DNA from 4 places in the Mesorhizobium sp. M0633 genome. Region 1 is predicted to be linked to each of the others. Evidence: riboswitches for the same ligand, from Rfam matches in the RefSeq annotation. Region 1 holds a riboswitch; each other region holds the start of a gene.
The links. A riboswitch is a leader RNA that binds a small molecule or an ion and turns the genes downstream of it on or off. The one in region 1 is predicted to bind cobalamin.
Positions count from the first base shown of each region.

Region 2: another riboswitch for cobalamin. It lies ahead of NKI47_RS03750 (CbtB domain-containing protein); the one in region 1 lies ahead of NKI47_RS10205 (DUF1636 family protein).
Region 3: another riboswitch for cobalamin. It lies ahead of metE (5-methyltetrahydropteroyltriglutamate--homocysteine S-methyltransferase); the one in region 1 lies ahead of NKI47_RS10205 (DUF1636 family protein).
Region 4: another riboswitch for cobalamin. It lies ahead of NKI47_RS33685 (ABC transporter ATP-binding protein); the one in region 1 lies ahead of NKI47_RS10205 (DUF1636 family protein).

Region 1 covers NZ_JAMYQC010000007.1:233,328-240,762, reverse strand. The annotation lists gene NKI47_RS10210 (winged helix-turn-helix domain-containing protein) at 199-1,398, shown strand; cobalamin riboswitch at 1,428-1,631, shown strand; gene NKI47_RS10205 (DUF1636 family protein) at 1,670-2,104, shown strand; gene cobW (cobalamin biosynthesis protein CobW) at 2,101-3,138, shown strand; gene NKI47_RS10195 (cobaltochelatase subunit CobN) at 3,157-6,804, shown strand; gene cobG (precorrin-3B synthase) at 6,801-7,435, shown strand, end outside.
Region 2 covers NZ_JAMYQC010000003.1:32,015-39,449, forward strand. The annotation lists gene mgtE (magnesium transporter) at 15-1,412, shown strand; gene NKI47_RS03730 (MerR family transcriptional regulator) at 1,551-1,937, shown strand; gene NKI47_RS03735 (methyltransferase family protein) at 1,957-2,463, opposite strand; gene NKI47_RS03740 (heparan-alpha-glucosaminide N-acetyltransferase) at 2,480-3,478, opposite strand; gene NKI47_RS03745 (aromatic ring-hydroxylating oxygenase subunit alpha) at 3,697-4,890, opposite strand; cobalamin riboswitch at 5,032-5,228, shown strand; gene NKI47_RS03750 (CbtB domain-containing protein) at 5,265-5,444, shown strand; gene NKI47_RS03755 (CbtA family protein) at 5,460-6,242, shown strand; gene cobU (bifunctional adenosylcobinamide kinase/adenosylcobinamide-phosphate guanylyltransferase) at 6,235-6,756, shown strand; gene cobO (cob(I)yrinic acid a,c-diamide adenosyltransferase) at 6,758-7,375, shown strand.
Region 3 covers NZ_JAMYQC010000039.1:47,843-55,277, forward strand. The annotation lists gene pdxR (MocR-like pyridoxine biosynthesis transcription factor PdxR) at 1-294, opposite strand, end outside; gene NKI47_RS29640 (trans-sulfuration enzyme family protein) at 377-1,609, shown strand; gene NKI47_RS29645 (dihydrodipicolinate synthase family protein) at 1,662-2,564, shown strand; gene metE (5-methyltetrahydropteroyltriglutamate--homocysteine S-methyltransferase) at 2,909-5,254, opposite strand; cobalamin riboswitch at 5,350-5,549, opposite strand; partial or broken gene NKI47_RS29655 (MFS transporter) at 6,048-7,435, opposite strand, start outside.
Region 4 covers NZ_JAMYQC010000065.1:457-7,891, reverse strand. The annotation lists gene NKI47_RS33695 (FecCD family ABC transporter permease) at 1-702, opposite strand, end outside; gene NKI47_RS33690 (ABC transporter substrate-binding protein) at 732-1,646, opposite strand; gene NKI47_RS33685 (ABC transporter ATP-binding protein) at 1,665-2,483, opposite strand; cobalamin riboswitch at 2,576-2,779, opposite strand; partial or broken gene NKI47_RS33680 (AraC family transcriptional regulator) at 2,915-3,032, shown strand; gene NKI47_RS33675 (LysR substrate-binding domain-containing protein) at 3,112-4,020, opposite strand; gene NKI47_RS33670 (FAD-binding oxidoreductase) at 4,161-5,549, shown strand; gene NKI47_RS33665 (bifunctional helix-turn-helix transcriptional regulator/GNAT family N-acetyltransferase) at 5,590-6,525, opposite strand; gene groES (co-chaperone GroES) at 6,743-7,039, shown strand; partial or broken gene groEL (chaperonin GroEL) at 7,102-7,435, shown strand, end outside.

The sequences.
Region 1 (7,435 bases):
GCGAAGCAAGTCAAACCTTGTTCAAATCGCGGTGCTGGAACGGCATATCCGGGAAAACTGGTCCGATCCGCTCCTGTTTGATTTCCTTCACTTTTTACTCCACTTTTCTCTCCTGACATGGATGCCGCCAAAACCCTGTTAGCATGGCACGGAATCGCAGGTCATTTTCTCGTCTAACATCGTCTGGATGCCGCCTTCATGAAGGAAAAAATCTCGCTTGCCATGGCCCGTCGCATTGCGCTCGCGGCACAGGGATTCAACGACCCGCGCCCCACCGGCACGCCTGACCGCCGGCATCTGGCCCGCGTGCTTGCCCGTACCGGCCTGCTGCAGATCGATTCCGTCAGCGCCGTGGTGCGCGCCCATTATATGCCTCTTTATTCGCGGCTTGGCCCTTACAAGCTGGCGTTGCTCGACAACGCCGCCGTCACGCGCAAGCGCATGGTCTTCGAGTATTGGGCGCATGAAGCCTCGTTCTTGCCGGTCGAGACCTATCCGCTGATGCGCTGGCGCATGCAGCGGGCCGAACGCGGCGACGAAATGTACAGCGGACTGGCCAAATGGGGCCGCGAGCACGCCGCCTATATCGAAGACATCTCTCGCGAGGTCGCCGAACGAGGCCCGATCGCAGCGTCGGCTTTCGAAGGGCAGAAGGGTTCGGGCGGCTGGTGGGGCTGGAGCCATGCCAAGCACGCCTTCGAATGGCTGTTCTGGGCCGGCCGCATCACCACTGCGCATCGCCGCGGCTTCGAGCGGTTCTACGATCTGCCGGAGCGCGTGCTGCCGCCGGCGGTACTCGCGCTACCGGTTCCCTGTCCCGAGGATGCACATCGCGAATTGCTGCGCATCTCGGCCCGCGCCCACGGCATCGCCACGGCAGGAGACCTGCGCGACTATTTCCGGCTGTCGCCGGCCGACATCAAGGGCCGCATCGAGGAGTTGGTCGAGGCCGGCGACCTGTTGCCGGTGAGCGTCGAAGGCTGGAACAAAACAGCCTATCTCCACAAGGACGCCCGTTTACCGCGCAAGATCGAGGCGCGCGCCTTGCTCGCGCCGTTCGATCCTGTCGTCTTCGAGCGGTCGCGCACCGAGCGCTTGTTCGATTTCCACTACCGCATCGAGATCTACACGCCGGCCGAAAAGCGCCGGTATGGCTATTACGTGCTGCCGTTCCTGTTCGGCGACAGCATCGTCGGGCGCGTTGACCTCAGGGCCGACCGCCCGGCCGGCGTACTGCGCGTCCATGCCGCCTATGCGGAGCCCGGCGCCTCGCTGCAAACCGCAGCCGAGCTTTTCGAAGAATTGAAGCAGATGCAGGGCTGGCTCGGCCTGGAACGCATCGAGGTGACCGCTGCCGGCGACCTCGGCCGTTCGCTCGCGGATATCGCCGCGTCATAGACGTGCGTTGACACGACTGCCTCCACAAGCCTAAATCCGTTCCAGACGGTCCCCTGCCCGCAACGGCAAGGGCCAAGAGGGAATGCGGTGCGAAATCTCGATTTCAAATCCGCGGCTGTCCCCGCAACTGTAAGCGACGAGCCTCGGCCGAAAACCACTGGGATATTCCCGGGAAGGCGGCACCCAGGCGATGACCCGCGAGCCAGGAGACCTGCCGTCTAGGACATAAGAATCCGATCGCCTGGCGGGTTTTCCGGGCAAGGAGCCTGATTTGGAACGCGACAGCAGTTTTCCGGCTGAGACAGCGGATTTATTGTCCGGCCATGGCGATTCCCCGGCCGGCGTTACCGTGATCGTCTGCTCGTCCTGCCGGGACGAGACCGGATCGGACGCTCATCCGCGCGCCGGCGAGCTGCTTGCCGAGGACACACGCCGCGCCGCTTCCGGCGAAAACATCAATATCCGCACCGTCGAATGCCTCGGCAACTGCAAGCGCCGGCTCAGCGCCGCCATGCTGCGCGACGGCTGCTGGAGCTACGTCTTCGGCGACCTGACCACGACCAGCGGCGCCGATCTCGTCGCTGGGGCAAAGCTCTTCGCCACCGCGACGGACGGTCTCATTCCATGGCGCGGCCGCCCCGATTGCCTGAAGCGTGGCCTGGTTGCCCGCATCCCACCCCTCGACCTTTTGAAGGATCAGATATGACCGCTTCCGTCTCCCGCGTGCCCTGCACCGTCGTCACCGGCTTTCTCGGCGCCGGCAAGACGACGCTGATCCGCCATCTGCTCGAAAATGCCAAAGGCAAGCGGCTGGCCATCATCGTCAACGAGTTCGGCGATATCGGCATCGACGGCGAGATCCTGAAGGGCTGCGCCATCGACACCTGCCCCGAGGAAAACATCGTCGAGCTGGCCAATGGTTGCATCTGCTGCACCGTCGCCGATGATTTCGTCCCGGCGCTGGACCAGATCCTGTCGCTGACGCCGAGGGTCGACCACATCCTGATCGAGACATCCGGCCTCGCTTTACCCAAGCCGCTGGTCCAGGCCTTCCAGTGGCCGTCGGTGAAAAGCCGCGTGACGGTCGACGGCGTCATTGCCGTGGTCGACGGACCGGCGCTGGCTGATGGCCGCGTAGCCAATGACATGGACGCCCTGCAGGCCCGGCGCGCACAGGACGAGACGCTCGACCATGACGATCCGGTCGAGGAAGTGTTCGAAGACCAGCTCGCCTGCGCCGACCTGATCATCCTGTCGAAGAGCGACCTGCTGGACGCCGCCGGCTCGGCCCGTGCCAATGCCGTCATCGGCAAGCACGTTGCGCGGGCGGTGAAGATCGTACCGACTTCGCAAGGCAAGGTCGACCCGTCGGTGCTGCTCGGCCTCGGCCTTGCCGTCGAGGACGACATCGAGAACCGCAAGACCCACCACGACGACGAGCTCGACCACGAACATGACGATTTTGACTCGTTCGTCATCGACATCGCGTCTGTGTCCAACCCGGACGAGCTCGCACAACGGGTCGCCACGGCGGCGGAGGAAGAAAACGTGTTGCGCGTCAAGGGTTTCGTCGAAGTCGGCGGCAAGCCGATGCGGCTCCTGCTGCAGGCCGTCGGTCCGCGCGTCAACCACTATTACGACCGCGCCTGGACCGCTGAAGACGACCGCCGCTCGCGCCTGGTCGTCATCGGCCTGAAAGGGCTGAACCGCCCGGCCATCGAGCGTATCCTCGCCGGCTGACCCCAGGTACGAGCCGCGATGCACATCCTCACCACCACATCCGCCTCGCTCGACGATCTCGCCGAGCCCGTCGATCTCAGGCAAACGCCTGCGGATGTCGTGGCGCTGTCCTTCACCGACAGCGACCTGGCCGGGCTGGCGGCGGCGTGGAAGGCAGATGCGCACCGCCTGCCGTCGATGCGGCTCGCCGCCTTGCGCGACCTGCGCCATCCGATGTCCGTCGACCTGTGGATCGACAGCGTCGCCCGCCACGCCAAGGTCATTCTGGTCCGCATCCTCGGCGGCTATGACTGGTGGCGCTATGGCTGCGACCAGCTCGCCGTTATCGCGCGAAATCGCGGTATCAAGCTGGCGCTCCTACCGGGCGAGAGCCACGACGAGGATTTGCGACTGATCGAAGGCTCGACGCTGCCGCGCGAGGAGTTGGACGCCCTGCTTGGCTATTTCCGCGAGGGCGGGCCGGCAAATATGACGGCGCTGGTGCAGAGGCTGGCAAGTCTCGCTGGATCGGGTGCGGCGGTAGCCGAACCTGTTAGCGTGCCAAAGGCGGGATTTTACGAGCCGGGACTGGGGGTAGTAGAACGCGGCGTCCCCCTCCCCCTCGAGGGGAGGGTCCGGCCGCAGGCCGGGGGTGGGGTCCTCTCCGAAGCGCGCCTACACAAAACGTCGCGCACTGCCGTGACGACCGCACCCGGCCCTGCGGGCCACCCTACCCTCGAGGGGAAGGGGGACGTCGTGCCAATTCTCTTCTACCGTTCGATGCTGCTCGCCGCCGATGTCGCGCCCATCGACGCGCTTTTCGAAGCCCTGCGCCACCGCGGCATGGCTCCCGTGCCTCTGTTCGTCTCCAGCCTCAAGGACCCGGCGTCGCTCGCCTTTGTCGAAACCGCGCTCGCAACCCTGAAGCCTGCCGCCATCATCACCGCCACAGCTTTCGCCTCGGGTGCCGAGCCCGGTGTCGAAACCCTGTTCGACCGCGCCGGCGTGCCGGTGTTCCAGGTCATCGTCGCGACCACCCGCCGCGACATCTGGCAAACCAATCAGCGCGGCCTGGCGCCCGCCGACCTTGCCATGCATGTCGTCCTGCCCGAGCTCGACGGCCGCATCCTGGCCGGCGCCATTTCATTCAAGAGCGAAAGCGAAACCGACCCGGCGCTGGCCTTCCGCGCCTTCGCCAACCGGCCTGAGCCCGACCGCGTGGCGCAAGTGGCGAACCGTGTCGAGGCCTTCGTGCGCCTGCAGCGGACGCCGCGTGCGGAGCGCAAGCTCGCCATCCTGATCCCCGACTATCCGAGCGCCCCCGGTCGCACCGGCTACGCGGTTGGTCTCGACGTGCCGTCCAGCGTGCTGGCAATGCTGCACGACCTGAGCGAACAGGGCTACGCCGTTGAAAGGATTCCGCAAACGCCGCGCGAGTTGCTAGAGGTGCTGGAAAAGGACAGCCAAGGGTTGGCCCTACACGACTATCAGACCTTTTCGAAGGAATTGCCTGCAGCGGCAATCGCTGCGGTAGAGGCGGCTTGGGGGAATGCGGCAGATGAGACAAGTTTGTGCGAGGCACCCCCCTCTGTCCTGCCGGACATCTCCCCCTCAAGGGGGGAGATTGGCAGTTTCGCCGACGGCTCTCTCTCAACATCCTTGGTGATTGGCGAAAGCAGAGACAACAGCGCAATCTCCCCCCTTGAGGGGGAGATGTCCGGCAGGACAGAGGGGGGTGTTCAGGCGCCTAGCGCCGCAAAATTCGCCTTCCGCGCAGCCACCTTCGGCAACGTCACCGTGGCACTCGCACCTGACCGCGGGCGCTCAGCCGACCGCCGCGCCGACTATCACGACCCGACGCTGCCGCCGCGCCATGCGCTGGTCGCCTTTGGCCTCTGGCTGCGCAAGTCGCTCGGCATCCATGCAATTGTCCATGTCGGCGCCCACGGCACGCTGGAGTGGCTGCCCGGCAAGACCGTGGCGCTCAGCGAAAACTGCTTTCCCGAGATAGTCACCGGTCCCCTGCCCGTCATCTATCCCTTCATCGTCTCCAACCCGGGAGAGGCAGCGCAGGCCAAGCGGCGCATTGCCGCCGTCACGCTCGGCCATCTGCCGCCGCCGCTGACCGGCGCCGGGCTGGACGAAAACCAGCACAGGCTTGAACGACTGGTTGACGAATATGCCCAGGCCGACGGGCTCGACCGCCGCCGCCGCGACCGCCTGGCGAAGCTGATCGTCGAGACGGCGGAAAAGACCGGCCTCGCCTCAGAGGCAGGCGTCGCCAGGACCGACGCAGCCGACGAGGCTTTGCGCCGCATCGACGCCTGGCTCTGCGATCTCAAGGATTTCGCCATCAAGGACGGCCTGCACATTTACGGCCGCGCGCCGGAAGGCGAGGCTGATCCGTTGCGGCGGCAAAGTGCGGCAGCTGAAAAAACCGCGCTGCTTGCCGCCCTCGATGGCCGCCACGTCGCTGCCGGTCCGGCCGGTGCGCCGGCGCGTGGCCGGAGCGATGTGCTGCCCACCGGCCGCAATTTGTTTACCGCCGACCCGCGCACCATGCCGACGCCGACCGCCTATGATCTGGGCAAGATGGCAGCGGAAGAAGTGGTCCGCAGCTACATGCAATCGCATGGCGACTGGCCGCGCTCGCTGGTCATCGACCTGTGGGGCTCGGCCTCGCTGCGCACCGGCGGTGAGGAGATCGCGCAAGGCCTGGCGCTAATGGGCTGCCGGCCGCAATGGGATTCCGCCACCGGCCGCATCACCGGCATAGATGTGCTGCCGCCGGCAACACTCGGCCGTCCGCGCATCGATGTCACCTGGCGCATATCGGGCCTGTTCCGCGACATGTTCCCGACCCAGATCGCGCTGATCGACGCCGCGGCCAACGCGGTGGCGACCCGCGACGAGGACGATTCGGAAAACCCGCTCGCCGCTAGGACCCGCATCGACGGCAAGATCGGCCCGCGCATTTTCGGCACCTCGCCGGGCACTTACGGCGCGGGCGTCGAGGACTTGTTGTCGAGCGGCGACTGGGCCGCGCGCGAAGAGATCGGCCGCACCTATCTCGCCGCCACCTCGCACGCCTATGGCGGCTCCGAGGGCAAAGGCATTTCGGCGCCCGGCGCGTTCGAGGATCGCCTCGCCGAGGCCGACCTTCTGGTTCATAGCGGCGACGACCCCGGCCGCGACATCCTCGAAGGCTCGGCCGACGTCGCCTTCATCGGCGGCTTTTCGGCAGCACTTGCCGCGCTCGGCAAAAACGCCGACGTGATCGTGCTCGACACCACGGACCCGCAAAGACCGAAGCCGCGCTCGGTTGGTGAGGCCGTATCCCGGGTAGTTCGCGCCCGCGCGGTCAACCCGCGCTTCATCGCCGGCCAGATGCGTCATGGCCCGCGCGGCGCCTCGGAATTCGCCGAGACGGTCGACCGGCTTGTCGGCTTTGCTGAGACTACCCATGCCATATCGGGCACGCTGATCGAGGCGATGCACGACGCCTATCTTGGCGACCCCGTGGTGCGCGCCTTCATACTGCGCGAGAACCCGGCGGCGGCGAAGGTGATTGCCGAGCGTTTGCTGTCGGCACGGCGGCGCGGGCTCTGGCATCCGCTGCGCAATTCGATCGATGACGATCTCGCCGCACTGATTGCCGAAGCGCAAGCTCTGGGAGTGGCGGCATGAACGCTTTCTCGCGCCGTGGCGCCTGCCCTGCCTTGTCCGCGCCGATGCAGACCGGCGACGGGCTGCTGGTGCGGCTCAATCCGGTCGCTGGAGGACTGTTGCCGAAATCGTTGATCGGACTCTGCGAATCTGCCTTGCGCCATGGCAACGGTATCATGGAAGTGACCGCCCGCGGCAGCCTGCAGATCCGCGGCCTGACGTCGGCAAGCGCGCGGCTGCTGGCGATGGAGGTCGATGCGCTCGGCATCGCGGTGCGCACCGGCGTGCCGGTCGAGACCGGCCCGCTGGCCGGGCTCGACCAGGAGGAGATAGCCGACCCGCGCCCAATGGCGCAGCGGATTCGGGCGGCAATTGAGGACGCCGGTGTTACGCAACGGCTTGGCCCGAAGGTGTCGGTGATTGTTGACGGCGGCGGGCAGCTGACAATGGATGCGGTTACGGCCGATGTCAGGCTGGTCGGGGTGCGGGCCGCCGACGGAATTAAGTGGCGGGTATCGCTCGCCGGAGATGCGCAGGGTGCCACGCCGCTGGCGATGTCCGAGGAAGATGCGGCTTGTGACATCGCCGTCGCCATTCTCAGGATGGTTGCCGAAAAGGGCCGCGATGCCCATGCGCGGGATTTGACGGCGAG
Region 2 (7,435 bases), on a different contig from region 1:
GCCAGGACGAACAGATGACCGGCGCCAGGGCAGCCGAGGAGCGCCGCGCCGACATCTATGACGAGGACGGCGTCATCCTGTCGTCGTTCCTCGCCCAGATCGGTGCCGCGATCGCCGATCGCGATACGCTGACGCTGAAGCGTGAAGTCGACGATCTGCACCAGTCGGAACTCGGCCACCTGCTCGAGGCCCTGCACCCGGAACAGCGACGCGCGCTGGTCGAATTGCTGGGCAAGGATTTCGATTTTTCCGCGCTGACCGAGGTTGACGAGGCGATCCGCCGCGACATCGTCGACAGTCTGCCCAATGCGCAGATCGCCCAGGCGGTGCAGGATCTCGATTCCGACGACGCGGTCTACATTCTCGAAGACCTCGACCAGGAGGACCAGGACGAGATCCTGTCGCAGCTGCCGTTCACCGAGCGGATCAGGCTGCGGCGTTCGCTTGACTATCCCGAAGAGACCGCCGGCCGCCGCATGCAGACGGAGTTCGTCGCGGTGCCGCCGTTCTGGACGATCGGCCAGACCATCGACTACATGCGCGAGGACAACAATCTTCCCGACCGTTTCAGCCAGATCTTCGTCATCGATCCGAGCTTCAAGCTGCTCGGCGCCATCGACCTCGACCAGATCCTGCGTACCAAGCGCTCGGTCAAGGTCGAAGAGGTCATGCATGAGACCAGGCATGCCATCCCGGCCACCATGGACCAGGAGGAGGCGGCACGCGAATTCGAACAATACGATCTTCTGTCCGCCGCCGTCGTCGACGAGAACGAGCGGCTGGTCGGCGTGCTGACCATCGACGACGTCGTCGACGTCATCCAGCAGGAGGCCGAGGAAGATCTGCTGCGCATGGGCGGCGTCGGCGACGAAGAACTCTCGGACAGCATCTTTTCGACCTCGCGCTCGCGCGTGCCCTGGCTGCTGGTCAATCTTTTGACGGCTTTCCTGGCGGCCTCGGTGATCGGCCTGTTCGACCGCACCATCGAGCATATCGTGGCGCTGGCGGTGCTGATGCCGATCGTCGCCGGCATGGGCGGCAATGCCGGCTCGCAGACCATGACGGTCACGGTGCGGGCGCTGGCGACCAGGGACCTCGACATCTACAATGCCGGCCGCATCATCCGCCGCGAAATCGGGGTGGGCTTCATCAACGGCATCATCTTTGCCATCCTGATCGGCCTCGTCGCTGCTGCCTGGTTCCACGATCGCAATCTCGGCGGCATCATTGCGGCTGCGATGATCATCAATATGTTCGTGGCGGCTCTGGCGGGCATCCTTATCCCGCTGCTGCTCGACCGCTTCAAGATCGATCCGGCTGTGGCTTCGGCGGTTTTCGTCACCACGGTCACCGATGTCGTCGGTTTCTTTGCCTTTCTCGGGCTCGCCACATGGTGGTTCGGCGTGCGCTGAACGTCACCTCAATTGACTTTTACGTAAATGCCATGCGAGGCTTTGAAGGTGCCTTGTCCGCCGATTCTGGTACGCGCCTGGGCGCCGGCGGCGCCGGCCAGTTGGAACTCGCGGCGTGGCCGGGGCATTGGAGTGACGATGCGGGAATATTATTCGATCACGGAGCTGACCCGCGAATTCGACGTGTCGACGCGGACGTTGCGCTTCTATGAGGACGAAGGGCTGGTGCAGCCAGTAAGACGCGGCCGCACTCGGCTGTTTCGTCCGTCGGACCGGCATCTCATCCGCCAGATCATGCGCGGCAAGAGGCTCGGCTTCTCGATCAACGAGATCCGCGAAATCATCCAGATGTACAGGGAGCCGCCCGGCGAGGTCGGCCAACTCAAATTGATGATCAAGCGCATCGAGGAAAAGCGCGAGGATTTGCGCCAGAAACGCCGCGACCTCGAAGAGACGCTGGCCGAGCTCGATCAGGCAGAGGAATCCTGCGTCGAGCGGCTGGTGGAACTCGGCGTCACCACATGAGCGTGGCGTCAGCGCCGGCTCAAATCCAGCGCCGCACCCTTTTGGCGTAGTCCCGGTATTTCTTGCCGAATTTGGCCGTCAGCACCTTCTCCTCGCTCTCGATCGTCAGCTTCTGCGTCAGGAACGCCGCGATGACCGCCAGCGGCAGGAACCAGGCGATCCCAGTGACAAAGGCGAGGCTGACCAGCAGCAGCGTGTTGGCGAGGTAGATCGGGTTGCGGCTGACGGCGAAGGGTCCGGTAGTCACCAGATGGTCAGGCACGCCGTTCGGGTTGAGCGTCGTCTTGGCGCGGATCATGGTGCGGATTGCCGTGAACCAGAGCGCGGCAACCGCCACCAACCCCACAAGGCCGGCGGCGAACAGGATGTCGCCGAGAAGATCGCCGATCCACGGTAGCGGATAGAACAGCCCTAGCGCGACGCTGACGATGATGGCGGCGATATAGATCAGCGGCGGCCATGGGATGTGCCCCAGCCTCGGCTGCCCAGGATTTTGCTGCACGGGTTTCGGGTGACTGTCGCTCATTATTGTCCTCCCTCGATTAGCGCGTTCCCGGTTCCGCCGCCTCGGTTTGGGCGGTGCAGGTGCCGGCGAGCTCGCCAATATGCGCCTTCCACTCCGGGGACTGGTCGTTGCTGTAGAGCCGGTCAAGCGAGGCTTCGCCCTGGAGAGTGTCCAGCATGCAGGCACAATAGCTGGAGCAGAACTCGGTGTCGCGTGCCTGCTCGCAGGATATCTGGCAGGATTTCAGAAAACTCACCTCCCTGGTTTCGGCCTGCGCCGGCATGAATTGCGAAAACAGCCAGACCGAGCCGATCAGCACCGGCTGATGGATCAGATAGAAGGCAAGGCTGTGCCGGCCGATGAAGACCAGCGGATTTGCCCAGCGGCCGGGCGCCAAGGCCGACAGCCGCGTCAGCGCGCCGGAGGTGGCGGCGAGCTTGGTAACCGCGATGCCGGCAAGTACGGCGCCGAACCAGGGCAGCAGCGGAACGTAGTCGTTGGAGCGCGGGTTGGTCGCCGACAGGCCGACCCACCACAAAGCCGGATGATCGAAAAGCTCGGATCGCAGGTAGAAAGGCGCAGCGATAACGAGGGCCGCCACGGCAAGCGTCAGCAGCGCCGGGAGGCGCAGGAACGCCAGGCCGAGCAGGCTGGCGAGCGCGATCTCGTGCAATATGCCGAAGAAGATGAAGCCGTCGGGCGTGGCGATGCGGGTGACCAGCGATATTGCGAGCGCTGCCCCGGCAACCATGGCGAAGCGCTTCCAGAAGCCGGTCCAGCGGATTTTCTTGCCATGGGCGAGATAGAGGCTGATGCCGACCAGGAACAGGAAGCTCGAGGCGATGCAGCGCGCGTAGATTTTCCACCAGCCGAAGGCGGTGAGGCCGGGATCGGTGTAGCCGAAGAATTCGAGGTCCCAGGTGAAATGATAGCTCGCCATGGCAAGCAAAGCGATGCCGCGTGCAATGTCGATAGCGGCGATGCGCTTCGACTTCGGTTGATCCTGAACGGCTGCGGTCGGCGTGTCGATGCTCATGGTCTCGCTGTCTTGGTTCAGCCCCGGCAAGACGACTATCACGGTTGCCACCGTCAAAAGAAGCAGGGCCTTGCGTCGCGTTGGTACCGGTCGGCATCAGAGCTGCTTTAGGCCAAAGCCGGAAAGCCTTTGGCCGGCGTGCTGGCGTTTTTCGGACTGGGCGCGGTTTTCGCGACACTCGGCCTGCTGGCGGCGGCCTGCGGCTTCGTCACCTGGCGCTATCTGCCCAAATCGCTTTGATGTTCGAGCGCCGCATGGCGCTCGCGCACCCAGTTGTGGAAGCGGTGCAAGTCGTATTCCTCGGGCATCAGTACGCCGGCCTTGTGGCGCATCGAGCGCAGGCCCATCTGGTTGACCTCGCAGATATCAGCATCCTCCTCCAGCACCTGGGTACCGAAGGCGACGATGTTGTCGATATCCGCGGCCGGATCGGCGAGCGCTTCGGGCGAAAAAAGCCATTCGGCGGTAAGTTCGGTCTGCTCCGGCCCAAGCGGCACCAGCCGCACGGTCCTGACATAGTCGACATGGCCGACGACGAACATCGACGGCATGCTGGTGGCATAGGTCTGCCCGGCGGCACGCTCGCCCGGCGTCAGGCCGGAAAAGACCGAGCCGTGGACGCGCCCGTCGCGCGACCAAGTTTCGGCCCCGGCCCGCAAGCCGCCGGCAAATTCCGGCGCGTCATTGTCGGCGTGGCGCGCCCATTCGGGGTCGTCGTGCCGGCCCATCAGGCCGCGGCCATAGATCGGCACCAGCCGCGACAGGTCCTTGTGGACGCCGGGGCAGTGCAGGCACTCGTTGAAATTTTCCCAAAATACCTTCCAGTTGCAGTTTATCACCTTGCGCAGCACATGGCCGCTCAGCAGCGTTTCCAACGGCCAGTTGGCGAGGCTGCCGGATGCCGGATCGAAGGATGTTTCAGCCGAGCCGGCAGCGTCTTCCGCCAGATTGACGAAGACAAAACCGCGCCACACCGAAAGCGCGACCCGGTAGAGCGGATGATCGGCCTTGTCGAAGCCGTCCGGCAGCGATTTCGACGGCACGCGCACCAGATCGCCGTGCAGCGAATAGGACCAGGCATGGTATGGGCAGGTGATGAGCCGCGCCTTCAGCCGTCCTTCGCTCTGCTGGCAAAGCTGCGAGCCGCGATGCCGGCAGGTGTTGTGGAAGGCGCGCAACTCGCCGGTCTCGTCGCGCAGCACGACGACCTCCTGCGTGCCTATGCGGAACGTCCTGAAAGCCAGCGGCTGGGCAAGGTCGGCCTCGCGGCAGACGAGCAGCCAGTTGCGATACCAGATGGCCTCGAGATCGCGCTGATAGGCCGCGATGTCCCAATAGGCTGATGACGGCAGCGTCGGCTCGGCCCGCGTCAGGCCGTTGTAGGGACCGCGCTCATTCGGGCTGGGTTGCATGCCGGCTTCCTCCCCATCCGCCAGCCGACACCCGGCTGCGAAAATTGTCAATCGCGGCGCCGGCCGACCGGGCTTGGCGAGGCGGCGCATTCGCCACACGATCCGGCGGAATTTGGTTTGCCGGGCGCGGCGATTCTGCCTATAGTCACTGATGTCGTCGGTTCCGTTTGGAACCAAGAGGGAATGCGGTGAGGGCAAGTTGTTTGCCCAATGCCGTGGCTGCCCCCGCAACTGTGTGCGGTAGTCCTCTCCATATGCCACTGAAGGTTCGCCTTCGGGAAGGTGGGGAAGGGCGCTGATCCGCGAGCCAGGAGACCTGCCGGCGACAGGAAACTGACTTCTATGCCCTCGGGTGGAGGGCGAAAGGACAAGACATGAATACCGCTTCCGTTTCGCTCGGCGCTTCCGCCTCCTCGCAGTCGCGTCTCATGCAGCTGGCGCTTGCTGCATTCCTCGGCATTTTCGTCATGGGCTTTGTCGGCTTCTCGCATATCGATGCGGTCCACAATGCCGCGCACGACTATCGCCATTCGATGGGCTTTCCCTGCCACTAACAAGGGGCTGACATCATGACACTGTTTCGCAACGTCGTGTTCATCGCGGCGATCGCAGGGCTTGTGGCCGGCGTGGCTCTCGCCTGCATGCAAGCCTATGCCACGGTGCCGCTCATCCTAAAGGCGGAAGTCTACGAACAGGCCGGCGGCGGCCATGACCATGCCGCGGCACCTGCGACACCGGCTGAAAACGCCGCGGGCATGACGGCTATGAGCAGCGCCGCGCCGGCACCGGCTGAAGCAATGGCTCCGGCGGAAGACGAAGGCTGGGCGCCGGCCGACGGTTTCGAACGCTTCGGCTTCAGCGTCGTTGCCAATATCGTCACCGGCATCGGCTTTGCGCTGGTCCTGGTTGCGGTTTCGGAATTCGCCGGCGGCATCGGCAATTGGCGCCAGGGCCTGTTCTGGGGGCTGGCCGGCTTTGCCGCGTTCACGCTGGCGCCGGGCCTCGGCCTGCCGCCGGAACTGCCGGCGATGCCGGCGGCCGACCTTGTCCAACGCCAGATCTGGTGGTGGGCAACAGTGGTGGCGACAGCGGCCGGTCTCGGCCTTATAGTCTTCCGCAGATCGCTGCCGCTGGTGGCTCTTGCCGTGGCGTTGATCGTTGCGCCGCATATCGTCGGCGCGCCGCAGCCCGATAGCTTCGAGACGGCGATCCCGGAAGGCCTGCACCACCAGTTCGTGGTGGCGGTGACGCTGACCAATCTGGTGTTCTGGCTGGTGCTCGGCGCGGTCGTCGGCGTGGTGCGCGGACGCTTCACCGGCACGGCGACCAGCCTGCGCGACAGCTTTGCCTGACCGCGCTGCCGGGGCACTGACCCTGGTCATCGGCGGTGCGCGCTCCGGCAAGAGCGCGCATGCCGAGAGCCTGGTGACGGTCGGCCCGCCGCCTTGGAGCTATATCGCCACGGCGCAAGCCTATGACGACGAGATGCGCCAGCGCATCGCGCTGCACCGCTCGCGCCGCGGCGCCGGCTGGACGACCATCGATGCGCCGCTCGACCTTGCCGGCGCGATCGGAGCGCTGCCTGACGGCCAGCCGGTGCTGATCGACTGCCTGACGCTGTGGCTGACCAACCATATGCTGGCCGACCATGATGTCGAGGCCGAATGCCGGAGGCTGGCCGATGTGCTGTCGCGGCCGCGTGGGCCGTGGTTCGTGGTGTCCAACGAGGTCGGCCAGGGCATCGTGCCGGACAATGCGCTGGCAAGACGGTTTCGCGACGCCGCCGGCCGGCTGAACCAGGACGTCGCAGCTGTTGCCGGCACCGTGCTTTTGATGGTGGCGGGGCTGCCGCTCAAGGTGAAATGACATGGCTGATACTATCGATCCCAAGGACGAGGAACGCCACCGCGCCAAGATGGCCAAGCGCAAAACGGTGCAGGACGCCGAGGTCGCGGCCAAGACGGTCGAGAAGGGACTGCTGATCGTCAACACCGGACCGGGCAAGGGCAAGACCACGGCCGCCTTTGGGCTGGCGCTCAGGATGCTCGGCTATGGCAAGCGCGTCGGCGTCGTTCAGTTCATCAAGGGCAAATGGCACACCGGCGAGAAAGACGCCTTTGCCGCCTTCGGCGACCGTGTCGTCTGGCACGCCATGGGCGAGGGCTTTACCTGGGAGACACAGGATCTGAAGCGCGACATCGCGGCGGCCGAGGCTGCCTGGGCGAAAGCGCTGGAGCTGATGGCCGAGCCGTCGATCAGCCTCGTGGTGCTCGACGAGCTGAACATCGCGCTGCGCTACGACTACCTCGATCTCGAAAAGGTGGTCGCGGCGCTGAAGGCGCGTCGCGAAGGCCTGCATGTCGTCGTCACCGGCCGCAACGCCAAACCGGTATTGGTCGAGGCGGCCGATCTGGTCACCGAGATGGGCGTGACTAAGCACCACTTCTCCGCCGGCGTGAAGGCGCAGCAGGGGATCGAGTTCTGAGGGGGTTGCTGGGGAGGCAGAGGCGCGGTGTCTCGACCTCTCAAGATTTGGGTTCCTCGC
Region 3 (7,435 bases), on a different contig from region 1:
GCCGAACCGTTTCGCGGACATGCGGCGTGTCTCAGGGCCGATCAACGAAGATGCAACGCGAGGTCGCGCGCCTTGACGGGCTTCGATGAAACCTTCCGCAGCCAGTTGCTCATAGGCGACCGTCACCGTGGTTCGCGAAACGCCGAGGTCATTTGCCAGGGCCCGGGAGGATGGCAGCTGACTGCCGGTTTCATAGACGCCGCCGAGGATTTGCTCGCGAAGGGCTTCGTATATCTGGCGTGCACCCATCGCGTGCGAGCGCGCTGCAGAACCGGCACTTGAAGACTGGACCATCTCTTTCACCGCCAACTGGATATTTCACATTGGCCAGTTTGCCGTCAATCTTTCGGAACTCAAGAAATATCTCAGAGGCCGAATGACCCGCTCCCATCAATCCGAAACCGATGCTCCAACTGGGTCGCTCAACCATACCGGTCCCGGATTTGCCACCCGGGCGATCCATCATGGCTACGATCCCGCCGGCTTTTCCAATGCCGTTCAGCCGCCAGTCTTCTTGACCTCGACCTATGGATTCGAAAGCGTGGCAGCGAACGAGGCCGCCGCCGCCCTTGGCGGAAGGCTCTATGCGCGCGAATACAATCCGACGACGGAGATCCTCGAACAACGGCTTGCCAATCTGGAAGGAGCCGAGGCAGGTCTGGTCGTTGCCTCGGGGATGGCGGCTTTCTGCACGCTGATCCTGTCGCTCCTGTCCCAAGGGGATGAACTCATCGTCCACAGGACGCTTTATGCGAACACGCTTGCCATGGTCGAACAGGCGGTCCCTCGCTTCGGCATCAAGGTTGTCGCGGTCGACCTGTCCGATCCTCAAAATCTCGATGCCGCGATTACCGAGCGGACCCGGCTTGTTTTCTTCGAGACGCCGGTGAATCCGCTGAGCCGCATCCTTGATCTCGCTGCCATTGCCGAGCGCACCCACGCGCGGGGTGTCAAGGTTGCAGTCGACAGCACCTTCGCCTCGCCCGCGCTCCAGCGGCCGCTCGAACATGGGGCCGACCTCGTGCTCCACTCCCTGACTAAATACATCAATGGGCATGGCGATGCCCTTGGCGGGGCGATTCTCGGCGACGCGCAAACGCTCCGCACGCTGCACGAAACGGGCCTGCGCTACATCACCGGCGCAGCGCTCTCGCCCATGTCAGCCTTCCTGATCCTGCGCGGTCTGAAGACGCTCACGCTGCGCATGGAACGCCACAGCGCCACAGCCCTTGCGGTGGCTCAGGCACTCGAGGCGCACCCGGCGGTGGCATGGGTGAGTTATCCCTTCCTCGACTCGCACCCTGATCAGGTGACGGCGCGAAAGCAGATGTCCCATGGGTCGGGAATGTTGGCCTTTGGCCTCCACGCTGGATTCGAGGGGGCGCGCCGGATGATGGACCGGCTCAACCTGATCACCCGGGCTGTCAGCCTCGGCGATGCCGACAGTCTCATCTATCATCCGGCAAGCCTGACCCGTGCTCGTCAGCCGATCCGCAAGGATGCGCATATGGCCGATGGAGTCGGCGAGGACCTCATGCGTCTCTCGGTGGGTCTTGAAGACGCCGAGGACCTGATCGCCGACATGCGGCGGGCTCTGGACGCCTTGTGATGACCTGTGGTCCGGCCAGTCCCGCGCTCGCGTACAAACCCGGAGCCTTGCCATGGCATTCCTGAGCGGCCTTTCCGCGTTTCCCATCACGCCGACCGATCGTGACGGCCGTGCCGATACCGTTGCTCTGCGCAAGCTGATTGCCAGGCTTGGCACCGCTCAGGTCGATTCCATCGGTCTTCTCGGCAGCACCGGCACCTACATGTATCTGTCGCGCGAGGAACGGCGACGGACGCTCGCCGAGACCTTGGACGAAACCGCGGGGCGAATGCCGGTCCTGGTGGGTGTAGGCGGGCTGCGCACCGATGAAGCCGTGGGGCTCGCGCAAGACGCCAAGGCCCTTGGAGCTGCTGCGGGTTTGCTTGCCGCCGCCTCCTACACCCCGCTTACTGATGACGAGGTGTTCGAACATTTCTCCACTGTGGCGCGCGAAAGTGGCCTGCCGATCGTCGTCTACGACAATCCAGGAACGACGCATTTCCATTTCAGTCCACCCCTTGTCAGCCGCCTGGCAAAGGTGGCTGGGATTGTCGCCATCAAGAATCCGACAGACAAAAGCGATGCGATCAAGAGCCATCTGACCGCCCAGAGGCGCACGCTGCCGGAAGGGTTCTCGATTGGCTACAGCGGCGACTGGAACGCCGCCGAGGCCATGATCGCCGGCGCCGACACATGGTACAGCGTCCTCGCGGGCATCCTGCCCGAGGTCTGCATGACGATCGTCACGGCGGCGCAACAGGGCGATGCGGCCGAAGCGCGACGGATCGATGCCGCGCTGGTCCCGATCTGGAGCCTCTTCAAGGAGTTCTCGAGCCTTCGCGTCGTCTATGCACTTGCCGAATTGCTCGACATTTGCCGTGCCGACCCCCCGCGTCCCATCCTGCCTCTGCCCTTAGCAGCGAAGCGCCAGATCGCCGCCGCGTTGGAACGCTTGCCATCGGATGCCAGCCGGTGAACAGCGAACCCCGTCGGCAAGTGAAAGGAAGTGTCATGTATTTACCCGCTCATTTCGATGAACCGGGCCGAGAAGTCCTTTACGAACTGATCGAGAACAACGCACTCGGCGTGCTGATAACCATGGCTGGAGCGGTCTCGACGCCAATCACACCCCATTCGAACTCGACACGTCACAGGGAGAAAACGGTACCCTTTACTCCTGCGCGATTAGTACACGTGCCGAAGGATAGTGCACATCCTCGCTCGAGTGACTTATTTCAAAGGATGTGATCGCGTTTTGGCACATTCACGGCCGACATGCGGCAGCCGGTAACTCACCACATGGTGAGCAAACCCTCCGGCCTACACTCTCTCCCGGAGCGCACGTGCTGCATGGACCATGTTCATGAGGGCAGGGCGGACCTCCTCCCATTTGCGTGTTTTGAGGCCACAGTCCGGGTTTACCCACAGTTGGGAATCCAACAGTCGCTCGCGGGCAAGCATGACGAGATCCGAAATCTCGCCGACTTCCGGGACGCGTGGTGAGTGAATGTCGTAGACTCCGGGACCGATTTCGTTCGGATATTTGGAGCTCGCGAAGGCGTCCAGCAGTTCCATCTTCGAGCGCGACGTCTCAATCGAAATGACATCCGCATCCATTTCAGCGATCGCGTCGATGATCTCGTTGAACTCCGAGTAGCACATGTGGGTATGGATTTGAGTCGCGTCCTTTACACCCGTTGAAGCGATCCGGAAGCATTCGACAGCCCAGTCGAGATAGTCTTTCCAGTCAGACTGGCGCAGTGGCAATCCTTCGCGAAACGCGGCCTCATCGATCTGGATCACCCTTGCGCCGGACCATTCGAGATCCGTCACCTCGTCGCGGATGGCGAGCGCGATCTGGCGGCATGCTTCGGAGCGGGGTACGTCGTCGCGAACAAAAGACCAGTTGAGAATGGTCACCGGGCCTGTGAGCATTCCCTTCACAGGGTTTTCCGTAAGCGACTGGGCGAATTGCCACCAGCGCAGCGTCATCGGCTTGGGCCTCGATACGTCGCCGAAGATGATGGGGGGGCGCACGTAACGCGACCCATAGCTCTGCACCCAGGCATGCTGGGTGAAGGCGAAGCCGGACAGCTGCTCGCCGAAATGCTGTACCATGTCGTTTCGTTCGAACTCACCGTGCACCAGCACGTCCAGCCCGATCTCTTCCTGCCAGCGAATTGCAGCCTCGATCTCCTTCTTCAGGAAGGTCTCGTAGTCGACATAGCTCAGCTGGCCCTTCGCATGAGCGGCCCGCGCCCTGCGTACCTGCGGCGTCTGCGGGAAGGACCCGATGGTCGTCGTCGGGAACGGCGGCAGCCCGAGCGTGCCGGCCTGGACTCTGGAGCGCTCGGCAAAAGCGCTCTCTCGTCGCTTCATGCTGTCGTCAATGCTGGCGATCCGTCCCTCAACAAGCGGGTCATGGATCTTCGTGGATGTCACGCGAGTGGCGGCGGCCTCGGCAGACGCTTTCAACGCGCCTGCCACCGCATCCCTGCCTTGGGACAGGGCCCGGGCAAGCAACACCAACTCGTCGGTCTTCTGGGCCGCGAAGGCGAGCCACGACCTGATGTCCGCGTCGAGTTCCGTCTCCATGCGGAGGTCGATCGGCACATGCAGCATCGAGCAAGAAGGCGCGATCTCGACGCGGTCCAAGGGCCAGCCGGCGACGATCGGTTTGATGCGGTCGAGAATGGCGGGCAGGTTCGCACGCCAGACGTTGCGGCCATCGATCAAGCCAAGCGAGAGCACCAGATCCTTCGGTGCGAGCCGACCCATCGTTTCCAGCTGCTCGGGAGCGCGCACGAGATCAATATGCAGCCCGGCCAGGGGCAGAGAAACCGCGGTTTCGAGATTGTCTCCCAGCGGCCCGAAATAGGTAGCCAGCATGATCTTCAGCTCGGGCGCGGCTTTCGACAGCTGGCCATAGGCGAATTCGAACGCAGCTCGTTCGTTCGGGTTCAGATCGAGGACAAGCGCTGGCTCATCGATCTGCACCCAGTCGGCTCCAGACAGCTTCAGCCTCTGCAGGAGTTGCTCGTAGACGGGCAGCAGCCGCGGCAGGAGCGCGATGGGATCGAATCCTTCGGCAGGCGATTTCGCCAGCTTGAGGAAGGTGACCGGTCCAAGGATGACTGGGCGTGTGTGAATGCCGAGGGCTTTAGCCTCGAGGAAGTAATCGACCGGCTTCGTCGACGAAAGAGCGAACGTTTGATCATCGTTTAGTTCCGGCACAATGTAGTGATAGTTGGTGTCAAACCACTTGGTCATTTCCATCGCGGTTACACCAGGCCGATGAGCCGCATGCTGGTGACCACCGTGCCCACAATCCTCCGTCTGACCTTGGTTGCCGCGCGCCATAGCGAAGTAGATGTCGAGTGGGACCTCGCCCCCATTCCAGGCGTAACGAGACGGAAGGGCGCCGACCATGGCTGCGGTGTCGAGCACATGGTCGTAAAGCGAGAAGTCGTTCGACGGGATTTTCGACACGCCGCGATCGTGCTGCTCTTCCCAGCTAGCGGCACGGAGCGCCTTCGCCGTCGTGAGAAGGTCGGCGGCGGAAGATTTTCCGGACCAGTAACTTTCAAGCGCGAACTTCAGTTCTCGCCGACGACCGAAGCGCGGCACGCCGAGCGTTGCTACAGGAATTTGCTGAGAGACAGTCATGCCAGACCCCGATGGTTGGGGCGTCGGTGACAAGGAAGGCGCTAGCACGCCGGCACGAACGCCAGGCTGCAGCGGCCACCGAGACACCCCGCCCGTGGACGTAATTCGCCGTGGCAGGTCTCCTGGCTCGCGGGTCATAGCCTCTACCCGTCTTCCCAAGGCTATTCGCCTCAGTGACATGAGTGGGGTCAGCTTGCCGCTAACAGTTGCGGGGGCAGCGCCGGCATCGCACCGGCTTCCCTCTTAGCTCCGCTGCGGCACCGCCGTACGGAGAACCACGACGCGGGAGACAATTACAACAGTTCGCTTCTTTGTCAACGCCGCATAAAGAAATGTTTATGTCGTTATGTTAAATTTCCATTGGCATGTTCCAAAGGTCGCCTCGAAAGCGAAAACTGTGGAAGCCTTGAGCGGCCGGTAAATCAAAGCAATTACGCACGGCGCCCTTGTCCAGGAGGATAGGAGTTCGTCGGCTCCCGGCGGCAAACATACCGGCAAGCGCCGTGGTGCTGCTTCCCGCATCATGCGAACGCCACCTCGGCATCGAACTTCGGCTCCGAGGTTCCGACCGCTTCGTCGGTGATCTGCTCGCGACCATATTCGGCTCAATGGCGAGGCTGTTGCCTAGGAAGCTGTTGGCCGTGATGCCCTCGGTGATACGACACAATGATTTCGAGGGGAGCACCCGAGGCCCGGCGCAGCGGCGTGTTGCGAAGTGATCGAGGCCAATGTCTCGACCTGCTTGTTCGCAGCCCACCGGCTCAAGGTAACCGGCTCAAACCAACGGGCCAGCTCAAGTCCTGTCCAAATGAGGCCTGAGCGGCAAATCGTCGTGCACGCGCACGGTTTGGCGTTCGATCTTGTGATGCGTCTGGGGCGGGCAATCGCCACGGTGCAGCGCTTCCAGGCGCGCAACGATTTCGGCGTCATCCTGGGTCCGCCTGTTGTTGTGGCGAACATACTCGACCCAGGTTGGCACATGATAGCACTCGGTCCATAGTTCGGGCTTTTCCAGGTCACGCAGCAACGCCCATTGTCTGGCGCCATCTCGCAGCCGGGCTTTTCGCCACGATGTCATCACACTGAGAAATTCTGGGACATCTCTCTGATCGATACGATAATCGACCATCACCATGATCGGACCGCTTCGTGGCCGCAGGTCAAGTTGCAGCGTCGGTTCGCTGAACTTGTTGGTCGGATCCAGATTGAGCGTTTCGAAATCCGGCTGACGCAGAACGATTCCCATCAGTCCACCAATCACAAGAACCACGCTGGCGACGAGGAAGGCTCCCGAAACACCTTGGACATCCGCCAGTTCGCCCCAAAGCCAGCTTCCCGCCGCCATGCCGCCGTATGTGGCCGTCTGATAGAGAGACAGGGCGCGTCCAACCACCCACCGCGGCGCCGAAAGCTGCACTGTGACGTTAAACAGCGAGAATGATTGAATCCAGGCCGCACCGGCCGGCATGAGGAGCAGACAGCTCAGTCAAACGTGCTCACTCCATGCCAGAAAGAAGCAGCTGATCGCCAGTATAAAGAACGCACCGCGAATGACCCATTCGTTGGAGAGAACTTCTCGGACCCGCCCAATGAGGAGCGCCCCGCAAATCGCTCCCAGGCCGAAGAAGCCGAGCATCACGCCGTAGGTGACTGCGGTCCCTTTGATCGCGAGCGACCAACGGCAGGAGAGCCAAAATGACCACGGCGGTGAGGCCGAAAATGAAACTCCGGCACATCACCTTGAGAAGGTTCGGCGACAAGAGCACGTAACGGAAGCCCGCCGCCATCGCACTGCCGAAAGCCTCCCGCGGCAGCGCTTGTCGTGCCCGTACCGCTTTCCACCGCAACAGCGCAGCGATCAGAGCGAAGTAGCAAAAGACGTTAAAGAGGAACGCGAAGGCCGCACCGGCTGTGGCCACGATTAGGCCGCCAATCGCCGGCCCGATGCTGCGCATGAGATTGTAGCTCATGCCGTTGAGCGCAACCGCACTAGGCAGGTGTTCGCGAGGCAGGATATCCCCCATCGAGGCTTGCCAAGAGGGATCGTGCAATGCCCAACCACAGCCGATCAGGAAGGTGAGACCCAGAAGGGTCCAGGGTGTCATTTCCCCCGCATAGGTCAGGAATGCCAGGAAGGCGGATACGCAGACCATCAGCTGTTGCGCAGTCAACATGATCCGG
Region 4 (7,435 bases), on a different contig from region 1:
CGGCACACCGAGGCTTTCGGCGGCATTCTCGCCGGCCAGGAAAGCGTCGAGCCGACGATGGTTCCAAAGTCCATAGACAAGGATGGTGCCTGCGCCCAGAGCAGCCAGCCCGATATTGTCCCAACGCGCGAGCCCGAGCCCGCCCATCGTCCAGAACAACACCGAGTGAGCGGCGCGCTGGTCTCCGGCAAAGACGAGATAGTTGGTCAAGGCGGTGAACATGAAGGAGACAGCAAGCCCGGCGAGGATCAGCCGTTCGGGGCCTTGCCCCCTCACCCGCGAAACCAGCAAAAGCACGATGCCGGCGGCTAATACGCCGCCCGTGAAGGCCGCGACCGGCAACGTCCAGATGCCGAAATGGTCGCCAAAAATGGTGATGACGGAAACCGCGCCGGCCGCCGCTCCGGACGACAGGCCGAACAGGAACGGATCGGCGAGGTCGTTGCGCGTTACCGTCTGCAGCAGCGCGCCGATGACGCCCAGCCCGGCGCCGACACAGATGGCCATAATCGTGCGCGGCAGCCTGAGATCGACAACGATCTTGGCAATCGGGATCTTGCCGGCCGGACCGGACACGATGTCTCCGTCCAGCCCGGCCGCATGTCCGAGCGCAGCAATCACGTCGCTCAGCGCGATGACCGTCGATCCATAGGCAATCGACAACAAAGCAAGAGCAGCAATTGCTGCTGCTCCTGCTGTCATGGCCAATTCGAACGCTCTCTGGCGCAAGCTCAGAAAGCTTCCGGGTGCATCGCCCTGGCGATCTTGCCGATCGCCTCGATGTTGGCAGGCCCAGGTGTCAGTTCGGCATAGCGCAGCGCGACGAAGCGTTCATTTTTGACCGCATCAGTCTCCTTCATCGCCGGATGGGCTTTGAGGAAATCGAGCAGTTTCCTGTAGCCGCCGCCGTCCTGGTAGTCGAGCAGGATAAGGAATTGCGGATTGCGGGCCGCCACCGTCTCCCAATCCGTATTGCCCCAACTCGTCGCCATGTCGGCCATGATGTTGTCGCCGCCGGCAGCAGCGATCATGGCGCTGGGGTTCGCGAACTTGCCTGATGTGAAAGGTCTGTCTTCGCCGGAGTCGTAAAGAAACACGCGCGTACCCTTGCGGTCGCCAACCTTCGCCGTGATACCGGCGAGTTGCGTTTTCCAGCGCGAAACAAGCTTTTCCGCCTCTACTTCCTTGCCAAAAATCTTGCCCAGCTTTTCGACGTCGCCATAGAGCAGGTCCATCGAGGCGGCGGGGCGGTTCTGGTCGAGATGGACGCAGCTTTCCGTCAGCACCAGCGTCTTGATACCGTACGGCGCCAGCGTATCGGGCGTCACCTCGCCACCTGGCTTCATGCCGTAATACCAGCCGGCGAAGAAGAAATCGGGCTCGACGGCGACGAGGTTTTCGAGCGTCGGGTATTTCGGTGCGAGTTCCGGGATCGCGCCCTGCTCAGCCTTGAATTCCGGACCGACCTTGTACCATCCGGTGATGCCCGTCAGGCCGACGATCGACGGTTGCAGCCCCAGCGCGAAGGCCATCTCCGCCATGTTCAGATCTTGGATAACGGCGCGCTTCGGCGCGGCTTCGAACGTCAGCGGCGTGCCGCAGCTGTCAACGGTCACGGGAAAAGCGAAGGCCGCCTGGGCAAGCAGTAGGGAGGCAAAGGCGTTTCACGAATGTTGCTCCTTGGTCAGATCAGGATGGGAAGAGGCACGGTTAGGAACGTCGAAGATCGTAAGTTCGCGGTCCTCGGTGGGATGGCGCAGCCGAAGCACGTCGACGCCGAAAGTCTCGCGGATCAATTGCTTGGTCAGCGCCTCGTGCGGACCGGCGAGTGCCTGCAGGCGGGCCTCGTTCATCACCGCGACCCTGGTGGCAAATGGCGTGACCAGCGACAGATCATGAAGCACCGCCACCACGGTCATGCCAAACTGCGATACGAGTTCGAGAAGGTCGCTGCGGGCGCGCGGATCGAGATGATTGGTCGGTTCATCGAGGAACAGGATTTTGGGCTCCTGGGCGATGGCGCGCGCCAGCTGGGCGCGTTGCCGCTCGCCACCGGATAGCGAGCCGATTGTGCGGCCGAGCAGCGGCATCAGGCCGGTTCTGCGAAGCGCTTCGATGACGATGTCGCGTTGCTCGCTCCTTCGTCGCATGCCCGCATGGGGGACGCGCCCAAGCTCGACATAGTCGATCACGGCAAGCCGCGGGTCGGGCTGATCGGTCTGGCCGACGACCGCCATGTGCAGCGCCCGCTCGGCGGCCGAAAATCTCTCCAGCCGGCGTCCGGAGAATCTCACATCTCCCGCGCTTGGCCGCAGCGTACCGCAGAGCATGCGCAGCAGCGTCGTCTTGCCGGCGCCGTTAGGGCCGATGATGGCGAGGCGGTCGCCCGCCGCTAGCGAAAGGCTCACCGCACTAACCAGGCGCTGGCCATTTGCCGTCGCACTCAGTTCGCGCGCTTCAAGAAGAGGCTGGGAGGCGTCCAACTTACCGTCACTTTCTCAATGGCGACGGAAGGAAGCTGGACGGACCGGCCGACAAGACCGATGTCCACGTCTCCTCCCGGCACACCCCGTCCGGTCAACTCATGCTGATGGCAGGTCTCCTGGCTCGCGGGTCTTTGCGCCATCCTGCCTTCCCAGCCTTGCCGGCCAGTGGCACTTCGGATCTTGCTAACCGCTTACAGTTGCGGGGGCAGCCACGGCCTCGATCCGAAGACCTCACCGTGTTCCCTTTTCACCCCTTGCCTTTCGACTCGGGGACCATCACTCAGCCACCCTAATTTTCCGCCACTCACAGCGCAATAAATTTTCGGAGTTCGGACAGCCGCTGGAGCAAGGGTCTTGTCAGAAGGAGTCATGCATACCTCGTAATGTAATAACATTACGTACCTAGAGGACGTTGTCTGCTTCTGTCAACCCCCAACACGATTTGGGACAAATGGCTGCCGGCATCTGGGCGCGAGGTCGCCGATGCGCCGGAATTCGATCCCTGTAGCGGCAAGGCTGGAAATTTGGATACCGGTCAAAGTGTGAGGCGCGGCAGGCGACCCCGAAGCGCAGGAAGCGCTGCTACCGCTTGTGACGAGCATGCAGAAGATCGGCGTTCAGATGCTCAGACTATCGATCTCATCCAGGCGGAAAACGCTTCGATATGCGCTTGTCGGGGGTGATTGGCTACGCAGGCAAGGTAAAAGCCATAGCCTGGCAGACAGAGATCATGTGCCTTGACTAGCCTGCCAGCCTCGAGTTCGCCACTGACGACCACATCGCTGCAGATAGCGATACCTTGGCCTGCCGCTACCGCGTCAATCGCGTGCAGCTCTTCGCGGAAGCTTAGGTCCCATGCCTGGTTGGCATTGGGGATGCTGGGATCGATCGAGCGTGCGATCGCCAGCCATCGTTGCCAAGTCGGCGCTTCCGGGTCGCGGTTCGTCCAATTGAAATGGATGAGCGGGTATTGCAGCAGATCGGCGGCGCGCTCGATCTGTCGGTCGCCTCCTGCGAACAACTCCGGGCTGCATACCGGAAAGAATGCGTCCCGAAAAATTTCCTGCGCGGGAACATCCCGCGGCATCCTGCGCGCATAGCGGATCGCGACGTCGGCGTCACCGGCTCGCAGGTCCAGAACGGCGTCTGTCCCGATGATCTCCAGTGGAATGTTCGGATGCTGTTCGCGCCACTTCGACAGGCGCGGAACCAGCCATCGGCTGGCAAATGCATTTGGGCTCGTCACGCGCAACGGGCGTTGGCCAACTCCGGCCGAGGCTGATGCTATTGCCGCAGCGAAAGCGTCGAAGCCGCTGCAAATTACCGGGAATAGCCGTTCGCCCACGCCTGTGAGCACGAGCGGTCGTGGGCGCCGCCGGAACAGCAGTTGCCCACAGACCTCCTCCAGCAATCGAATCTGGTGGCTGATGGCCGTTGGCGTCACGCCGAGTTCCGTCGCGGCCTTCCTGAAGCTCATCAGCCTGGCAGCGGCTTCGAAGGCGCGAAGCGACCCGAGCGGCGGAAGTTTTCTCATCCAGGCAGTTTAGATGAATTTAGCTCATCCAGCGACTGAGATATTCGATTTTGCAGCGAATGGCGCCGCATGAGATCATTGTGATCCGGTGAACGACAGCGGCCTGTCCAACCGTGCTGAATCACGAAGGGTATCCCTCGATGAGCATGTTCAAGCTTATAGACGGTTCCGAGCCGACGTTGCAGGCGCCAGATATCGCCCGGCTCAGGCAGGCGATTAGCGGCGATCTGATCCTTCCGGACGACCCTGGCTATGACCAGGCGCGCAGAGTTTGGAATGGCATGGTCGATAAGAGGCCGGCGGCTGTTTTCTATTGCGCCGAATCCAGCGATGTCGTCACGGCCGTCAACTTCGCCCGATCGCAAGGCTTCCTCGTCGCCGTCCGCGGCGGTGGTCATAACGTCGCCGGCAGTTCGGTATGCGACGGCGGCTTGGTGATCGATGTGTCACGCATGAAGCGGATCGAAGTCGACCCGATCCGCCGTGTTGCGCGCGCAGAGGCCGGCCTGAACCTGGGCGAGTTCGACGCAGCCACACAGGTCCATGGTCTTGCGACGACCATGGGTGTCAACGCGGATACCGGCATAGCCGGACTGACACTCGGCGGCGGGTTCGGCAAGCTTGGCCGCAAACATGGACTGAGCTGCGACAACCTTGTCGCTGTCGAAATCGTGACAGCGAACGGCCGGTTGCTCACGGCAAACGCGGCCGAAAATGCAGATTTGTTCTGGGGCATTCGGGGCGGCGGCGGCAATTTCGGAATAGTCACCACCTTCGAATACAAGCTCCATCCCGTGGGTCCGCTCCTCATCGCGGGATCGATGCTATACCGCTACGAAGAGGCACGCGAAGCGATGCGGTTCTATCGTGCGTTCTCGAGCGGCGCCCCGGATGAACTGAGCCTGGATGCAGCACTTGTGACGGCGCCCTCGGGCGAACGCCTCTTCAGCATATCGGCGTGCTACATCGGCCCACTCGACGAAGGCCAGCAAATCATTCAACCTCTGAGAGAGTATGGCACGCCAGTTGAGCGCCGGATTGCTCCTGTCCCCTATCTTCAAATCCAATCGGCCGGGGACAGCCTCTTTCCGCGCGGGCGGCGCTACTACTGGAAGGCGCAGTTCATGCGCGAAATCACAGATCAGGCGATCGATACCATGCTTGCGGCTTACATGACTGCACCCAGCGAATCGCTTCTAGTCCTGCAGCAGGTTGGCGGCGCCATCTCGCGAGTACCGATGGACGGAACGCCCTACGCCAACAGAGATGCACTTTACGATTGCTTCCCGATATCGATCTGGGACAATCCGTCTGACGACGAAACGCACATCCGATGGGCGCGCGACCTGTGGGATGCAATGAGACCGTTCTCGACCGGCGGCGTCTACGCGAATAATCTCGGCGAAGAGGGCACTGATCGGGTTCTGGCGGCTTACGGCGAGAATTATCCGAGGTTGGCCGCACTAAAGAACAAGTATGATCCCACCAATTTCTTTCGCTTGAACCAAAACATCAAGCCTGCGACCTGAGCGACCGCCCCAGGCCGATGCTCGAAATTCTGCGGCGCTGCTACAGCTCCAAATTCCAGTTCTGGCCGACCAGATCCTTGCCGAAGGAATGGTGGCGCTCCTCGTTGGTCAATTTAAAGCCCGCAGCCTCATAGATGTGGCGAGCGGCGGCGAGCACGCCGTTGGTCCACAGCGTCAGTGTCCTGTAACCCCTGGCGCGGCAAAAGCCGACACATTCCTCGACCAGCCGCTTGCCGATGCCGAGGCCGCGCGCCGACGGCTCGACATAGAGCAGACGCAACTTCGCCACCGCGTCCGACTGGCGCACGACGAAGACCGAGCCGACGACCTCCCCTTCCCGCTCGGCGATCCAGCTGCGTTCCCATTTCGGATCGAAGGATTTGACGAAGGCACCGAGGATTTCGGCGACCAGCGCTTCATAGGTTTCGTCCCAGCCATATTCCTGCGCGTAGAGCAGGCCCTGGCGATGAATGATCCAGCCGATGTCGCCGACTTGCAGAGGCCGCAGCATATAGGGAATTTTGGGCTCGGCGCTTCCGCCCAGCAAACGCTGCACCGTCTGCATGGCCTTGACCAGCCTGTCCTGTTCGGCAACCGAAAGCCGTTCGAGCAAAGCCGCGACCTGGTCGTGCGAACCCTGGTTCAGCGGCGCGAAGGCCTGCCGCCCGGCCTTGGTCAGCGCGATCGACGAGCGCCGCGCATCCGCCCCGATCGTGGCGCGCTCGACCAGATTACGCTCCTCGAACTTCTTCAGCAGCCGGCTGAGATAACCGGCATCGAGGCCGAGATCGCGCGCAAGGTCGGTGGCGGTCAGGCCATCGCGATGCGCCAGCTCATAGAGCACCCGCGCCTCGGTCAGCGAGAAGGTGCTTTTCAGCAGCCCTTCGTCGAGCAGCCCGATCTGGCGGGTGTAGAAGCGGTTGAAGGCCCGCACCGCGTCGATCCGCTCCTTGCCTGGGTGATCATGAATGGTCATGGCATCCTCCTCCCGGCAAGATCAGCGATTTAGTTGACTTAGTCAAGTATCCGTTTGAAGCAATTGTCCTGATGATGCTCACCGGGCGCCTTGACTCGCGCGAGTTGCCAGCCTATTTCAGCGCCACGTTAGCACTCCCCCAAGATGAGTGCTAACCACATGTCCGGCGCCGCCGGACGGAGGAACTGTTCTCACCATTCTCATCGAGGAATAAAAAATGGCAAAGTCGAAGTTCCGCCCGCTTCATGACCGCGTGGTCGTTCGTCGGGTCGAATCCGAATCCAAGACCGCGGGCGGGATCATCATCCCCGATACGGCTAAGGAAAAGCCGCAGGAAGGCGAGATCATCGCCGTCGGTTCCGGCGCCCGCGACGAAGCCGGCAAGCTCGTTCCGCTGGACGTCAAGGCCGGTGACCGCATCCTGTTCGGCAAGTGGTCGGGCACCGAAGTCAAGCTCAATGGCGAAGACCTTCTGATCATGAAGGAATCCGACATCATGGGCATCATCGGCTGAATATCGGCCTCACCCTCGTTTAAATCTTCGGGCTCAATCCAAGCCCCTGCCAGGAGCTAAAAATGGCTGCCAAAGACGTAAAATTCTCCCGCGACGCTCGTGAGCGCATGCTGCGCGGCGTCAACATCCTCGCCGACGCGGTGAAGGTCACGCTCGGCCCCAAGGGCCGCAACGTCGTCATCGACAAGTCGTTCGGCGCACCGCGCATCACCAAGGACGGCGTCACCGTCGCCAAGGAAATCGAGCTTGAGGACAAGTTCGAAAACATGGGCGCGCAGATGGTCCGCGAAGTTGCTTCGAAGACCAACGACATCGCCGGCGACGGCACCACCACCGCGACCGTTCTGGCACAGTCGATCGTCCAGGAAGGCCACAAGTCAGTTGCCGCCGGCATGA